3 regions of the Faecalibacterium sp. genome follow, and region 1 is predicted to be linked to each of the others. Evidence: predicted binding sites of a transcription regulator. Region 1 holds the regulator's gene; each other region holds the start of a gene.
The links. Region 1 encodes Rex, which represses fermentation and respiration genes when NADH is low (regulators of the CRP and FNR family bind a similar motif). Its sites were predicted from a motif close to ATTGTTAANNNNTTAACAAT; they were not measured.

Region 1 (5,505 bases):
CCGCCGCCACCAGCGTGTTGAGGTCTTTTTCCTCCACCGGTTCGCTGGTGATGCTGATCCAGCCGTCCTCATCCGGCTCCGAGCGGAAGGCCGCAGCATTCTCGGCACTGACCGGCTGCGGGGCAGCCTCCGGCGCAGGCGTCGGCTCATAGAGCGGGATGCCGAAGGAGAGCGGCGGCTCCGGAGTTTCGTCCTCCTCCACCGGGGCAGCGGGCGTCACGGTCGGCGCGGCAGGCGGTTCCGGTTGGGCCGCAAAGAAATCTTCGGCGGCGGTGTCCACCGCATCCGGCACGATGGGGGTCACGGTGGCGCGGATGGGTGCACGACGGAGCGGGTCCATCCCAAAGGTCCCGCCGGGGCCGAGGATGATCGGCTCGATGGGTTCGCTGCCGCCCTCGGTGACGGTCGTATGGTCCGGGCCGAGGTCGATGTCAAAGGGGGCGCGGGGCCGGGGCTTTTCCACCTGCACCGGGACAGGCTCGGGCTGAGGCGGGGCGGGCTCGGCCGGCGCAGGTGCGGCCGGCCCGCCGCCCTGCATCATCTGATGGCCCCAGTGGAAGACGCCAGCCAGCCAGCCGGGAGGCTGGATGTGGAACGCCGGAGCCTCCGGCTCTTCTTCGCTGTAGTCTTCCTCGTCCTCGGGGAAGTCATCGTCATACCCATCGTACTCCTCCGCTTCGGCCTCTTCTGCCGCGCGGGCCGCAAGGCGCTCGGCACGGCGGGCGGCGTTCTGCTCGTGGACCGCGAGGCCCTTTTCGTGGACGCTGCCGCCCACATTGCAGAGCCACTGCCAGCACTCGGCGGGGGTGATGTCAAAGATGTACAGGCTGGCGCAAGCCGCCAGCGCCGCCATGACCAAGTTAGCGGCAGGCCTGCCGCAGAGCAGCAGGAGCGTCCCGCCCAGCACAGCACCCAGTGCGCCGCCCGAGAGCCATGCACTCATCCCATTCTGATAGCAGGCGGCGGTCATCTGCGCGGCGGTCTGGTCGGCGGGGATGTCCGAAAAGACGATGACCGTGCCGCTGGCGAAGATGAGGCCCAGCATAAGCTTGGCGATGTGGGGCAGGAGGTCTTCGCCCCGGGTGTAGAGGATGGCCAGATAGCACAGCGCCGCCCCCACCACAAAGCTTCCACAGCCGAACAGGCCGAACAGAACGTCGTGCATCGTGCGCCATGCCGAGCTGCCCGGCACGAAGGCCAGCGCCATGAGCACCAGCCCTGCAAACAGGGTGACAAGCCCCGCTGGCATCCGGTCCTGCGACCGTTTTTTGCGGCGCGAGGCGCTGCCCCGCGCGGAAGTTCTGCGTTTTCTTTTTGCCATGATCCCTAAAAACCGTTCCTTATCTTATATATAGAAGCAGGGCGCGCCCGAGGCGGCTCTGTCGGTGACGATGGAAGAATCCCGATACGATTCGATTCTTTCATTGTACCACGGGAAAAGTCAAATGGCAATTTATTTCCCCTCGATTTCTCGGTAGAGCCACGCCAGCGCATCCGACAGCCCGCCCAGCTCGTCGATGAGCTTTTCCCGCACGGCTTTCCGGCCGTCCAGCACGGTACCCACATCCATGACCAGCTCGCCGGTGCGCATCATCAGCTCGGTGTACCGCTTTTCCGAGATGCCGCTGTGGGCCGCGACAAAGCCGGTGATCCGCTCCTGCATCTGCTCGAACCAGCGCATGGTCTGGGGCACGCCCAAGATCATCCCCGAGTGGCGGACGGGGTGGACCGTCATGGTGGCGGTGGGCACGATGAAACTCCGCTGGGCGCTGACGGCCAGCGGGATGCCGATGGAGTGGCCTCCGCCCAGCACCACCGCCGCACTGGGCTTCGAGATGCTGGCGATGAGTTCGGCCAGCGCAAGCCCTGCCTCCACATCTCCGCCCACGGTGTTGAGCAGCACCAGCAGCCCCTCGATGGCAGGGTCTTCCTGCACAGCCACCAGCTGGGGGATGACGTGCTCATACTTGGTGGTCTTCTGGCCCTGCGGGGCTTCCACATGGCCCTCCACCTGCCCGATGACAGTCAGACAGTGGATGGCGTGAGCGCCCCGGGTGCGGTAGATGCTGCCCATGTCCTCGATCTGCTCTTTTTCCAATCGCTGCTGCTCCACGGGGATATTTTTCTCTTCCTGTGCCATTCTCTGCGCCCTCCTTTTTGCTTCATTTCAGCTTGTCCGGCATTCCTGTCGGTTATGCTTCGGCAAAGATTTCTTTGCTTTTGCAAAAAATTGCGCCAAAGGATTTGACATTCTCGCTTCACGATGTATACTTTATACTAGAGATAAGATTGTCAAATAAGTATCATTATTGTACGGAAAAGTACACATCTATTCCTTGCCGGAGCGCCCTGCCGCTGCGCACCTCTCCCCCGGCGATCCTGCGGACAAAAAGAAAGGAGAACTCCCTATGAATACTCCCGGCAAAGCTTCCCTGCCCGTCATCAAGCGTCTGCCCAAATATTATCGCTACCTGCGCACCCTGAAAAACGACGGCATCACCAGCATCTCGTCCCGCGAGCTGGCCGCCCAGATGGGCACCACCGCCTCGCAGGTGCGGCAGGACTTCAACTGCATCGGCGATGTGAATGGCCGTCAAGGCATCGGCTATTCGGTAGAGAACCTGCTGAACATCCTTGAGGACCTGCTCTTCGGCAACGGTGACCGTCTGCCCACCATCCTCATCGGCTGCGGCCGTCTGGGCAAGGCCGTGAGCCGCTTTATCACCACCGACACCAACGGCTATAAGCTCATCGCCGCCTTCGACAACGCCCCCGACGAGGTTGGCAAGGAGATCAACGGCATCCAGATCCTCCACATCGATGAGCTGGAGACGTTCTGCGCCGAGCATCACCCCGAGGTGGCCGTCCTCTGTCTGCCCCGCAGCGGCGCAGAGGAGATCAGTGGCCGTCTGGTGGCGCTGGGGATCCAGGGCTTCTGGAACTTCTCCCACTACGACCTGTCGGTGTCCTACCCCGATGTCGTCGTGGAGAACGTCCATCTCGGCGACAGCCTGATGAGCCTCGGCTACCGGCTGCGCAATCAGGACTGAGCCATCTTACTGCAAAATGCCGACCCTCTCCGTCAGGCTCTGGCTGGGAGGGTCCTTTCATGAGGAGAATTTTTCGACATGGCAAAGCTTTATTTCCGTTACGGCGCAATGAACAGCGGCAAGAGCACCGCGCTGATGCAGGTGGCCCACAACTATGAGGAGCAGGGGATGCGGGTGTTCATCCTCAAACCGAAGGTGGACACCAAGGGCAGCGGCGACCTCGTGAGCCGTCTGGGCGTCCGCCGCCCCGCCGACCTGCTGGTGCCGCCGGATATGGACCTCGTGGAGGCCGTCCGGGCCGCCAGCAGCGAGGGCAAGCCTCTGGCCTGCGTGCTCTGCGACGAGAGCCAGTTCTTTACCGCCGCACAGGCCGAGCAGCTGTTCATGGTGACGGTGGATCTGAACATCCCGGTCATCTGCTACGGCCTGCGCTCCGACTTCTCCCTCAAGGGCTTCCCCGGCTCCACCCGTCTGCTGGAGCTGGCCCATACCATCGAGGAGATGAAGACCATCTGCGCCTGCGGCCGCAAGGCCACCTGCAACTGCCGCAAGGTCAACGGCCGCTTCGTCTTTGAGGGCGAGCAGGTGGCCATCGACCTTCAGAACGACGTCCAGTACGTCAGCATGTGCCCCCAGTGCTATTTCCGGGAGCGCCGCGCTTTCTATGCCGCCCGCCGATGATCGTTTTCCCTGATTTCATGCCGTCCGCACGCCGGGCGGCATTTTTTGTATCTTTTCTTCATCCGTGATATATCAGCCAAGGCCCGATTCGCACGTTTTTTGCGCTATTGATATATCAGTTCATGGCCGGAAGTTTTTGTCATCGTCGCTTTTGATGTATACAACGTCCATTCGGCAAAATATGACTTGGTTACAAAATTCTTGCAAATCCGGCCATTCTTTCCCTGTTGCATCCCAGTTTTCTATGCAAATCGTTGAAGTATACAAGTTGCACAGTTTTTGGCCTCAAGTTTATTCATTATGGCAATGACGTCAAAACCGTGCAAAAAATAAGCGCAATATTTGTTCGTTTTCCGCCGCTATCCCTACAATTTGCATCTTTCTTTTTCTTCTTGCCTTTGGTATCATATTTGTATACAACGGATGCTTTGCAGAGGCGTCCGTGCAAGCAGTTGTTTTTTACATTAGGAGGAGAACGAAAATGAGCAAGGCAATTTCTCGTCGTGACTTTCTGAAGGTCTCCGGCGCTGTGGGCGCTGCCGGCCTTCTGGCCGCATGCGGCGGCTCTGGCAACGCTGGCTCTACCGCCACTTCCACTGCTGCTTCCGCAGCATCCGTGGCCGGCCTGTCTTCTGACCCCGTCACCCTGACCATGAGCTGGTGGGGCGGCGAGTCTCGTCACAACGCCTATCAGGAGGCCATCAAGGCTTTCATGGCCAAGAACAGCACCATCACCATCAACCCCACCTTCGCTGCATGGTCCGGCTGGGAGGATACCATGTCCACCAAGTTCGCAGGCGGCGTCGCTGAGGATGTCTGCCAGATCAACTGGAACTGGCTGTACAACTATTCTAAGAGCGGCCAGACCTTCATCGACCTGAACAGCGTCACGGATTACCTCGACCTGACCCAGTGGGATGAGGCCAAGCTGGCTGCCTGCAATGTGGCAAATGCTCAGCAGTGCGTGCCCGTCTCCATGACTGGCCGTATCTTCTACTGGAACAAGACCACCTTCGACAAGGCCGGCATCTCCTACCCCACTACTCTGGACGAGCTGATGGCTGCCGGCAAGACCTTCCAGGAGAAGCTGGGCGATGACTACTATCCCCTGCATCTGGGCGCATACGACCGTATGATCCTGATGGTCTTCTACCTCGAGTCCAAGTACGGCAAGGACTGGGCAGATCCCACCACCTCCACCCTGAACTACGACGCTGACCAGATCGCCGAGGGCATCGACTTCATCAAGAGCCTCGTCGAGGGCCACGTCATCATGAGCCTGCCCACCTACTACGGCTCCAACGGCGATAACGCTGCTCACCAGTCCAACGAGTGGATTACCGGCAAGCTGGCTGGCTGCTTCGAGTGGGACTCCTCCGCTACCAAGTACGCTGACGCTCTGGACGAAGAGAACAAGGCTGGCTTCACCGTCGGCGACGAGATCAAGTTCGGCGATTACAACGGCGGCTTCTCCAAGGTCTCCATGGGTCTGGCCATCACCAAGACCTGCGCACACCCCGCAGAAGCAGCTACCCTCATCAACTTCCTGCTGAACGAGGAAGAGGGCGCTTCCATCATGGGTTCTGAGTGCGGCATCCCCGCTTCCAAGGCTGGTCTGGCTGCTGCTCAGGCTGCCGGCGCTGTCAAGGAGCTGGTCGCTGAGGCAAACGGCAAGGTCATGGCCTTCGTTTCCAACCAGCTCGACCCCCTGTTCGAGTCCAACGACCTGAAGGCTACCGGCACCGGCGTCTATCAGGAGGTCTTCGACTCTCTG
Region 2 (5,505 bases), on a different contig from region 1:
CAGGCGCGGAGCTGACCATCTCCGGCTTCACGGCCACCTACGGCGGCTGGTCGTCCATCTTCACGGCGGTGGCGCTCTGCTGCTTCGCGTTCTCCACCATCATCGGCTGGGGCCTGTACGGCTCCCGGTGCATCGAGTTCCTGTTCCACACCGACAAGGTGGTCGGGCCGTTCCTCGTGGTCTACTCCTTCGTGTCCATTCTGGGCGCGACAGTGGACCTCGGGCTGCTGTGGAGCATCGCCGACACCTTCAACGGCCTGATGAGCATCCCGAACCTCATCGCCCTGCTTCTGCTCTCCGGCACGGTGGCAAAGCTCACGAAGGAGTTCTTCGCAGGCGAAGGGGCAAAGTGAAAAACTTATAAAGTGTAGAACCCCCACATGGCTGATGCTACGTGGGGGATTTTTGCGTAGAAAAGCTGAAATCTGTATAGATGGAGAGGCAATCATATTGATAAGCAGATTTTATAGTGCTATAATTTATTTAAAGAGGCAGACCATATGAGGTTGCGGCAGAAAAGTACGAATAGCGTTCCGGAAAAGGAGGAAGCGTTATGAAAAAGAAACTTGCAGCTCTTTTGTCTACGGCGGTGTTGCTGTGCGGATGTCTTGGACTTTCGGCGATGGCGGCGAAGCCGAATGTGGAACTTATGACATTACAGGTTATATGGGGGAATAATTGTGCATATTCACCAACCGTGTATTTCAGAAACAATACAGCGAAAGATATTAAATATACAGAATGGTATGCCACGGCATATAATCGTGTAGGGGATGCGATACCAGAAATTGCCACACAGGTATTAACCGCGGTAGGTCCCAATGAGCCTTTTCAGGTGTATGAAGATAACAACAATAACTTGAACACTCTATATGGGGTTGCAAAAGATTTTCCGTTTAAATATTATAAAGAAACGGGGTACTATGTTTCTATTGGAAGTAATGATGAACTGAAAAATGTTTTTCGAGATGTCAATGGGAATTTCTTTGTTCAGGCTAAACAGGGAGATATATACAGTGCTACATATCTGACGGAAGATGAAATCCAAAATGCGATGGTAGATACATATTGCAGATTTGATGGAGTTGGCTGGTACAGTAATGTTATTTCTTATATTCAAGTGGATAAAGTGGTGGTCACTTATATGGATGGCACGAAGGAAACAATTTATCATCCGAACTCTAAGTATCAAGGCATGACTCTCCAAAACCCGCCTTTTTATCAGCAGCTTGCCCAGTATCAGGCTGTCTACAACTACCAAGACTATCTTACCTACAATCCTGACCTCGCTGCCCTTTATGGTGCTGACCAGAAAAAACTGTTTGACCACTTTGTGACCAGCGGCATGAAAGAAGGCCGTCGCGGAAGCAGCGGATTTGACCTGAACACCTATAAAGCAAATAACCCCGAGCTTGTGGCCATGTTTGGAGATGATAATGTGAAGTACTACGAGCATTATATTGCAAATGGCAAGGCAGAGGGCCGCATAGCGGCATAAAATCCATATATCTCTGACAATGAATCCCCGGCACGGTCTGAATCGTGCTGGGGATTTTGTGTTGCGGATATTTTGCCTGATTTGGGCAATTTCTCTGCAAAAATATAAAAAAGTATAAAAATTTCATGAAAATCATAAGAAATGACATTGAAAATGTTTTAACAAAGTGGTAAAGTAGAAGCAAAGAGAGTCGTGCCCGCCGCCCGGCGGGACGCAAAATTGGGAGGTTTATTACCAATGGCTGATCGTATCGTTCTGAACACCATTTCCTACCATGGCCACGGCGCCATCGAGAACATCGTGCCCGAGCTGACGGCCCGCGGCTACAAGAAGGCTTTCGTCTGCTCCGACCCCGACCTCATCAAGTTCGGCGTCACCAAGAAGGTCACGGACCTGCTGGATGCTGCAAACTTCGCCTACGCCGTCTACAGCGAGATCAAGCCCAACCCCACCATTGCCAATGTGCAGGACGGCGTGGCCGCCTTCAAGGCTGCTGAGGCAGACAGCATCGTGACCATCGGCGGCGGTTCTTCGATGGACACCGCAAAGGCCATCGGCATCATCATCAACAACCCCGAGTTTGCCGATGTCCGCTCTCTGGAGGGCGTTGCTCCCACCAAGAAGCACGCGGTCTTCACCATCGCAGTGCCCACCACTGCCGGTACTGCAGCTGAAGTCACCATCAACTACGTCATCACCGACGTGGAGAAGAAGCGCAAGTTCGTCTGCGTCGATACCAACGATATTCCGGAGATCGCCGTCGTCGATCCCGATATGATGTCCTCTATGCCCAAGGGCCTGACCGCCGCCACCGGTATGGACGCTCTGACCCACGCCATCGAGGGCTACATCACCAAGGGCCACTGCGTCATCTCCGATATGTTCCATCTCGAGGCCATCAAGCTCATCAGCGAGAACCTGCGCGGTGCTGTCCAGAACACCCCCGAGGGCCGCGAGGGCATGGCGCTGGGCCAGTACATCGCCGGCATGGGCTTCTCCAACGTGGGTCTGGGCATCGTCCACTCCATGGCACACGGTCTGTCCGCTCTGTACGACACCCCCCACGGCGTGGCCTGCGCTATCCTGCTGCCCGTCGGTCTGGAGTACAACAAGACCGTCGCCGGTGAGCGTTACCGCGCCGTCGGCAAGGCGATGGGCGTTGTGGGCATCGACGAGATGAACGACGCCGAGGCAGCAGATGCCACCATCGCCGCCGTCAAGCAGCTGTCTGCGGATGTGGGCATCCCCACAAATCTCCACGGCATCCTGAAGGAGAAGGACATCCAGTTCCTCGCCGAGTCCGCTTATGCCGACGCCTGCCGTCCCGGCAACCCCCGCGACACCAGCGTGGAGGAGATCGTGGAGCTGTACAAGAGCCAGCTGTAAGCTGCGCCTGAGCGCTTTACCCTTATAAAATATAGGCCGCTGCTAAGTACAACCTCTCAGTCTCGCTGTCGCTCGACAGCTCCCCTTGTAGGGGAGCCTCTGGCGAAGAGATGAGGCTTTCCGCCCTGCCAAGGCCTCCCCTCGATAGGGGAGGTGGCTGCGCCAAAGGCGCAGACGGAGAGGTTGTCTTTCAGCGGCCTTTTTGCGTGAAAATTCTGCCTTCCTCTTGCACGGGAAGCAAAAACTGCGTACAATATCCCTGTAACCATTCATATGGGAAAGGAAACACGCAATGGAGCTGAATTTTTATACCCTCTGCGTCATTTATCTGGTCTATTCATTCCTCGGCTGGGTGGCCGAAACGGTGGCAGCGACGGTGAAAGGACGTGCCTTCGTCAACCGTGGCGTGGCGTCCGGCCCGTTCTGCTTCGTCTACGGCACGGCGGCTGTGCTGATGGCCGTGGGCTTCGCCGACCTGCGTTCGGCCCCGCTGGCCCTCTTTCTCGGCTGTGCGGCGGACGCCACGGTAGTGGAGTGGGTGACGGCCAAGCTGCTGGAGCGGGTGCACCGCCGCCGCTGGTGGGACTACTCGGACAAGAAGTTCAATCTGGACGGCTATGTCTGCCTGCAATATTCGGTGCTCTGGGGCCTGCTGGGCATGGCCAGCGTCCTATGGGGCAACGGCCTGCTGCTGCGCCTCTGCGCCCTTCTGCCGGGGTGGCTGCTGCATGTGGGCGTCTGGGTCATGATGACGGTGGCCGTCCTCGACCAGCTGGGTACGGCGCTGGCCGTCAACCAGTACGCCGCCAGCCACCCGAAGTTGGAACAGTTCAACCTTGAGCTGGAAAAGCACTCGGACAAGCTGCGCCAGCGGCTCATCGCCCATGTGGAAAAGCGTATCCAGAAGGCCTATCCGACTGCTGTCCGGCCCGAGCCGACGGTGCAGGCCGAGAAGGCCCTGAGCTTCGGCGACCTCGTCTGGCTCTTCGTCATCGGCGCGTTCCTCGGCGATGTGGTGGAGACGCTCTTCTGCCGGGTGACGGCGGGGGTCTGGATGAGCCGCTCGAGCCTTGTGTGGGGTCCCTTCAGCGTGGTGTGGGGGCTGGCGCTGGTCATGGCGGCTGTCCTGCTGCGGGGCAGCGAGAAGCGGAGCGACCGCTCCATCTTCCTCTTCGGCTTTGTGCTGGGCGGCGCGTATGAGTATCTTTGCAGCGCCGTGGGCGAGCTGCTCTTCGGCGTCATCTTTTGGGATTACAGCGGCTTCAAGTTCAATCTGGGAGGCCGTGTCAACCTGCTCTACTGCTTTTTCTGGGGCATCGCGGCGGTGGTCTGGATTCGGTACGGCTACCCCCTCATCGCAAAGCTGATGGCAAAGCTCAAAAAGCATATCCTGCCGTGGATGACGGTGGTGCTGACGGTGTTCATGGCCGTGAACATGGGGCTTTCCGGTCTGGCGCTGGCCCGCTACGACGCCCGCACCAGCGGCCTCGCCCCGGCAAACCGGCTGGACGTCTTCCTCGACGAGCATTTCGACAATGCCCGGATGGAGCGGGTATACCCCAACGCAAAGAAGACGTGAAATTTGCAGGGGACTCTTTTCTCTCTGCCGGAAGTGTAGTAAAATAAGGGCAGAAATGTTCTCACGAAGAACGAAGGGAGGACCTGTATGAAATTCTTTATCGATACCGCAAATGTGGACGAGATCCGCAAGGCCAATGATATGGGCGTCATTTCGGGCGTCACCACCAACCCCAGCCTCATCGCAAAGGAGCACAAGGACTACGCCAAGACGCTGGCGGAGATCGCCTCCATCGTGGACGGCCCCATCTCCGGCGAGGTGAAGGCCACCACCACTGATGCGGAGACGATGGTGAAGGAGGGAGAGGCCATCTATGCCCTCGACCCCAAGCACATGGTCGTCAAGATCCCCATGACCGTGGAGGGCCTCAAGGCCATCAAGGCCCTGAGCGCCAAGGGCATCCCCACCAACTGCACCCTCATCTTCTCGGCCAATCAGGCCCTGCTGGCTGCACGGGCCGGTGCGGCCTACGTCAGCCCCTTCCTTGGCCGTCTTGATGACATCAGCCAGCCGGGCATCGACCTTGTCCGCACCATCAGCGAGATCTTCGCCAACTACCCGGACATCCATACGCAGATCATTGCGGCCTCTGTCCGCAACCCCATCCATATCACCGAGTGTGCGCTGGCCGGTGCGGACATCGCCACCGTGCCCTACAAGGTCATTGAGCAGATGACCAAGCACCCCCTCACCGATCAGGGCATCGAGAAATTCAAGGCAGACTATACCGCCGTCTTCGGCGCATAAGAGCAAAACAAAAAAGCGGCAGGCCCGACGGCCTGCCGCTTTTGCTGTATCCGGGATGATCAGAAGATCTTCACTTCGTCCTTGTCCATAAAGGCGGCACCCGCAAAGCCGGCTGCTTCCAGCTGGCCCAGCTGCTTGCCGAGCTTCTTGCCCTGCGGCAGGACGGTGACGTTGTACGTCTCGCGGAGGGTGGCGGCCCGGCTCAGGACGGCGGTGAAGTCGGCGTCCCTGCCGTAGAGCAGGGCGATCTTCTGCTTTGCGCCGGGGATCTGGTAGCCCTGCTCGAGCAGGATGC
Region 3 (5,505 bases), on a different contig from region 1:
GGCGGCGAGCCGCTGGTGCGGAAGGCGGACATCCTTCGTCTGGCGGAGAAGCACAACGATGTGCAGTTCGCCATCTACACCAACTCCACCCTCATCGACGAGCCGTTCTGTGAGCGGGTGGTAAAGCTGGGCAACATCGCCTTTATGCTCTCCATCGAGGGCACGCCTTCCACCAACGATGCCCGGCGGGGCGAGGGGCACTATGCCGCTGTCATGCACGCGATGGACCTGCTGAAGGCCCACGGCATCCTCTCCGGGACATCCATCTGCTACACGAGGGACAACCTTGAGGCCGTCACCAGCGACCACTTCATGCGGATGCTCTGCGATAAGGGCGCGCATTTCGGCTTCTACTTCCATTACATGCCGGTGGGCAACGAGGCTGCGCCCGAACTGATGCCCACCCCGGCCCAGCGCAAGTATATGCTGGAGCGCATCCGGTATCTCCGCTCGGAGAAGAGCGACATCCCGTTCTACCCGATGGACTTCCAGAACGACGGCGAGTTCGTGGGCGGCTGCATCGCAGGCGGGCGCAACTACTTCCACATCAACTCGGCGGGCGACGCCGAACCCTGCGTCTTCATCCACTACTCGAACGCCAACATCCACGACAGCAGCATCCTCGACATCCTCCGCAGCCCCCTCTTCATGGCCTATCACAATGGGCAGCCTTTCAATAAAAATCACCTGCGGCCCTGTCCGATGCTGGAAAATCCCGAGCTGCTGCGGAAGATGGTCCACGACACCGGTGCCCACAGCACGGATCTGCAGTCCCCCGAGACCGTAGACCACCTCTGTGACAAGTGTGCGGCCTATGCGGCAGACTGGCAGCCTGTGGCCGACGAGATCTGGTCTCACGTCACGCTCCGGGAGAGCCGGTACGAGAACTACAAGGACTGGAGACCCACCACCGCGAAATGACTTTATCGGTCTTTCCACTGGAATAAAAATGCGCAGAAAAGCCCCCATCTTCACCGGCTGAGGCAGCCGGGAGGATGGGGGCTTGTTCTTGTTATTCTTCGCCGGAGTCGATGACGATCTCGGTCTCGCTCTCTGCCTCGGCAGGGGCGGGAGCCGGGTCATCCGGGTCGCCGAACTCTTCATGGTAGGTTTCTACCTGCCCGAGCTGGCCGTTGCGGCGGAGGCCATGGAACACCAGCTTCTTGATGATGTCGTAGATGACGGCAAACAGCGGCACGCCTACGATCATGCCCACGAAGCCCCACAGCCCGCCAAACAGCAGGATGGAGAAGAGCACCCAGAAGCTGGAAAGTCCGGTGGTGTTGCCCAAGATCTTCGGGCCGATGACATTGCCGTCCAGCTGCTGGAGCACCAGAACGAAGAGCACGAACCAGAGGGCCTTGATGGGACTCTGGATGAGGATGAGCAGGGTGGCGGGGACCGCACCGATGAAGGGGCCGAAGAAGGGGATGACGTTGGTGACGCCGATGATGACGGACACCAGCAGAGCGCTGGGGAACTTGAAGACGATGCAGGCAAAGTAGCAGAGCACGCCAATGATGGCAGAGTCCAGAATCTTGCCGTTGATGAAGCCGCCGAACATCCGGTCTGCGTAAAGGACTTCTTCCTGAATGAGCTGCGCCCAGCGGGGCTTGAAGATGCTGTAAAGGATCATCTTGGCCTGCTTGACAAGTTTTTTGCGGCTGGCCAGCAGGTAGACCGCGACGATGAGGCCGATGAGCAGGTTCTTGAACCACGTCACCACGTTTATGACGCCCACGCCCACGCTGCTCAGGATGCCCTGCAGGTTCTGGAGGGAGGGCAGCAGGGTGGTGCGCAGAGAGGCCAGATTGCTCGTGATGGCATCGTAAGCGTCGTTGAAGTAGCCCATCAGGGTCGCATTGTCCAGAAAGACGTCCTGCGTGTTGATCCACCGCATGAAGCGGGTGATGCTGGTCTGGGCCGTGTAATAGAGGGAGGTGACGCTGGAGATGACCTGCGGCACCACCATCATCACCAGCGCGTAGACCACCAGAATGCCGAAGAGCAGAGTGGCCGCGATGGCCAGCATATTGGCCAGACCGTGCATCTTCTGGGGGAAGATGCGGTGCAGAAAGCTCTCGATGGTGTTGCACACCGGCTTGAGCAGGTAGGCGATGACCGCACCATAGATGAAGGGCATCAGGATGCCGGTCATGGTGGAGACGGCATCGCCGAAGCCGTCGAAGCGGTAGATGAAGAAGAAAAAGAGGATGCTCAGGCTTATCGCACCAAAGCCCGCCAACATTCCGTAGATGTAGGGCTTGATGTGCGGTTTTTTGTCCATCATGTGAGACTCCATTCCTGCCGCAGACGGCAGGAGCCGATACGGCGATGTTTAGATTTTGTTGCTGCGGCGCCAGATGTGCATCTTCTCGGCTTCTTTGATGAGCTGCTCACGGAAGTCGGGGTGTGCCACGTTGATGAGGGCCTCAGCCTTCTCCCAAGTGGTCAGGCCCTTGAGGTTGACGCAGCCGTACTCGGTGCAGAGATAATGCAGGTTGGCGCGGGTGTCGGTGATGATGCTGCCATTTTCCAGCGTGGGACGGATGCGGCTCTCCAGCTGGCCGGTCTTTTTATTAAAGAAGGTGGAGGAAAGGCAGATGAAGCTCTTGCCGCCCTTGGAGAGGTAGGCACCCAGCACGAAGTCCAGCTGGCCGCCTGCACCGGAGATGTGCTTGATACCGGCGCTCTCCGCGTTCACCTGACCAAACAGGTCGATGTCCACCGCATTGTTGATGGAGATAAAGTTGTCCAGTGCGGAGATGCTGCGGATGTCGTTGGTGTAATCGACGGGGGCGGACATACACTCGGGATTGTTGTTGAGGTAGTCGTACATCTTCTGGGTGCCGGCACCGAAGGCGTAGACCTGACGGCCCTTGTCCAGCTGCTTGTGTGCGCCGGTGATCTTGCCGGCCTTGGCGATGTCCACAAAGGCATCGACGTACATCTCCGTGTGGACGCCGAGGTCCTTCAGGTCGCTCTGGGCGATGAGGCTGCCGATGGCATTGGGCATACCGCCGATGCCCAGCTGCAGGCAGGCACCATTGGGGATCTGGGGCACGACGAGATTGGCGACCTTCAGATCGACCTCAGAAGCGGGGCCGGCAGCGGCCATCTGGCCAATGGGCGGGTTGCTGCCCTCCACGATGCCGGTGACCCGGGAGATGTGGACGCAGTTCTCCATGCCGCCGAGGCAGCGGGGCATATTGGTGTTGACTTCGACGACGATCTTCTTGGCCTTCTCGCAGACAGCGCCCAGATGAGAAGCGCTGGGGCCGAAGTTGAAGTAGCCGTGCTCATCCATCGGCGTCACCTGAAAGACGGCGACATCCAGCGGATCGGGGCTTTCGCGGTAATAGCGGGGAAGCTCAGAATACCGGATGGGGGAGTAGAACGAAAAGCCCTGTGCGATGGCCTTGCGCTCGATGCCGCCCATATGCCAGCTGTTCCAGGTCATGTGGGCAGCAGGATCGTCGATCTGGAAGATCTCGGGCACCCACATCAGGATGCCGCCGCGGAAGTTGACATTCTCCAGCTCCGGCAGGCGCTTTGCAAGGGCGGCGTCCACGGCCACAGGAGTGTTGACACACCAGCCGTAGTCCACCCAGTCGCCGCTCTTGACCAGCGCGGCAGCCTGCTCGGCGGTCATCTTTTTCTGCGCGTACATTTCCTTAAAATCCATTATAAACCATCCTCTCCTATAATAACATAAAAGAATTGTAAATTTACCATTTACATTCCTGCGGAACAAAGATCTTTGCCGGAAATTTACCGTTCGTTTCCAGTTTTGACACCGGCTTATCACATCCCGGCGGTATCCTTGGAAACAGCAGGACGGGTGCCTCCGGCAGAGGCAGACCTGCTCAACTTAGTTATAACATTAACAAAGAACAGAATCAAGCCCCCTTTCGTAAAAAATAGCCCTACGGACAAGATGACTAAAAATCTTAGCAATTTGTGGGGATAATTTGGTACGACAAAAACAAATTTTTTTGAAAAAAGACTTGATAAAATTTTGACAATATGGTTTACTTAATGTGTACCAAGACAAAGCGCCCCAGTGCGACGTTAATTGACTAAAAATTAACGATGTTGCGAGGGGCATATGCCTCGATACTTGAAGCGGGAACTGAAAAGTGCTATCATGGCAACACCAAATTGCGCTTTTCCAAAGCGCGGCGATAAAGGAGACCATACCGATGGCAACAGCAGTTTACCCCGGGTCCTTTGACCCGGTCACGAGAGGACATCTCGACATCATCAAGCGGGCAGCGAAGATCAACGACCACCTCATCGTGGCAGTGCTCATCAACAGCGCGAAGAACCCCCTGTTCACCGTAGAGGAGCGGGTGGCGCTGCTGCAGGAGTGCTGCAAGGACATCCCGAACGTGACGGTGGAGAGCTTTGACGGCTTGACCGTGGAGTTCGCCAAGAAGCGCCACGCCTCGGTGATGGTGCGGGGCCTGCGGGCTGTGACGGATTTCGAAAACGAGATCCAGCTGGCGCAGACCAACCACGCACTGATGCCCGGTATCGAGACCATGTTCCTCGCCACCAGCATCAAGTGGAGCTACCTTTCCTCCACCATCGTCAAGGAGGCTGCCCGCTACGGCAGCAACATCTCCAAGTTCGTGACGCCCAACGTAGAAGCGGCCATCCACGCGAAAGTGGAGCAGCTTCGGGCGGAAGGAAAGACTATCTGATCCCTTTTATCATGCAAAAAGGCTCTCGGGCCTTTTGATAGATCGTTTTACGAAAACCCCGTAAATATACACATTTCAGGAGGCTATTAACATGAAAAAAATTGTTATCGCATCTGCCTGCCGTACCGCTATTGGTAAGTTTGGCGGCACTCTGGCAAACGTCCCTGCTGCTGAGCTTGGCTCCATCGTCATCAAGGAAGCTCTGAACCGTGCAAACGTGAAACCTGAGCAGGTCGATCATGTTTACATGGGCTGCGTCATTCAGGCTGGTCTGGGCCAGAACGTCGCCCGTCAGGCTTCCCTGAAGGCTGGCCTGCCCATTGAGACCCCCGCTGTCACCGTCAACGTGGTCTGCGGCTCTGGTCTGAACTGCGTCAACATGGCTGCTCAGATGATCGAGGCTGGCGATGCTGACATCGTGGTCGCAGGCGGCATGGAGAACATGGATATGGCTCCCTTTGCCCTGCAGAAGGCCCGCTACGGCTACCGCATGGGTTCTCCCATGGGCAAGAGCGAGCTGGTCGATACCATGGTCAACGATGCACTGTGGGATGCCTGCGGCTTCAACAAGCACATGGGCATGACCGCTGAGAATGTCTGCAGCAACGAGACCTATCAGAAGAAGTACGGCTACAGCCCCATCACCCGTGAGCAGCTGGATGAGTTCTCCTACAACAGCCAGATCAAGGCTGACAAGGCCATCAAGGACGGCGCATTCAAGGACGAGATCGTTCCTGTCGTCATCAAGGGCAAGAAGGGCGACACCGTGTTCGATACCGATGAAGGCCCCCGTCTGACC

Region 2: a site for Rex is predicted at 1,645-1,664, ahead of fucO (lactaldehyde reductase). Genes of this name have one in related genera too.
Region 3: a site for Rex is predicted at 3,872-3,891, ahead of ACT8X9_RS09735 (butyryl-CoA:acetate CoA-transferase). Genes of this name have one in related genera too.

Annotation. Positions count from the first base shown of each region.
Region 1 is NZ_DAWCVJ010000001.1:16,513-22,017, reverse strand. Features, by position in the region: gene ACT8X9_RS00100 (DNA translocase FtsK) at 1-1,321, opposite strand, end outside; gene ACT8X9_RS00095 (ClpP family protease) at 1,454-2,140, opposite strand; gene ACT8X9_RS00090 (redox-sensing transcriptional repressor Rex) at 2,409-3,050, shown strand; gene ACT8X9_RS00085 (thymidine kinase) at 3,129-3,731, shown strand; gene ACT8X9_RS00080 (ABC transporter substrate-binding protein) at 4,213-5,505, shown strand, end outside.
Region 2 is NZ_DAWCVJ010000004.1:53,651-59,155, forward strand. Features, by position in the region: gene ACT8X9_RS01555 (alanine/glycine:cation symporter family protein) at 1-353, shown strand, start outside; gene ACT8X9_RS01560 (hypothetical protein) at 554-1,498, shown strand; gene fucO (lactaldehyde reductase) at 1,736-2,884, shown strand; gene ACT8X9_RS01570 (putative ABC transporter permease) at 3,177-4,463, shown strand; gene fsa (fructose-6-phosphate aldolase) at 4,551-5,210, shown strand; gene hisS (histidine--tRNA ligase) at 5,270-5,505, opposite strand, start outside.
Region 3 is NZ_DAWCVJ010000060.1:249-5,753, reverse strand. Features, by position in the region: gene ACT8X9_RS09745 (radical SAM protein) at 1-921, shown strand, start outside; gene ACT8X9_RS09740 (AI-2E family transporter) at 1,013-2,290, opposite strand; gene ACT8X9_RS09735 (butyryl-CoA:acetate CoA-transferase) at 2,339-3,685, opposite strand; gene coaD (pantetheine-phosphate adenylyltransferase) at 4,203-4,706, shown strand; partial or broken gene ACT8X9_RS09725 (acetyl-CoA C-acyltransferase) at 4,798-5,505, shown strand, end outside.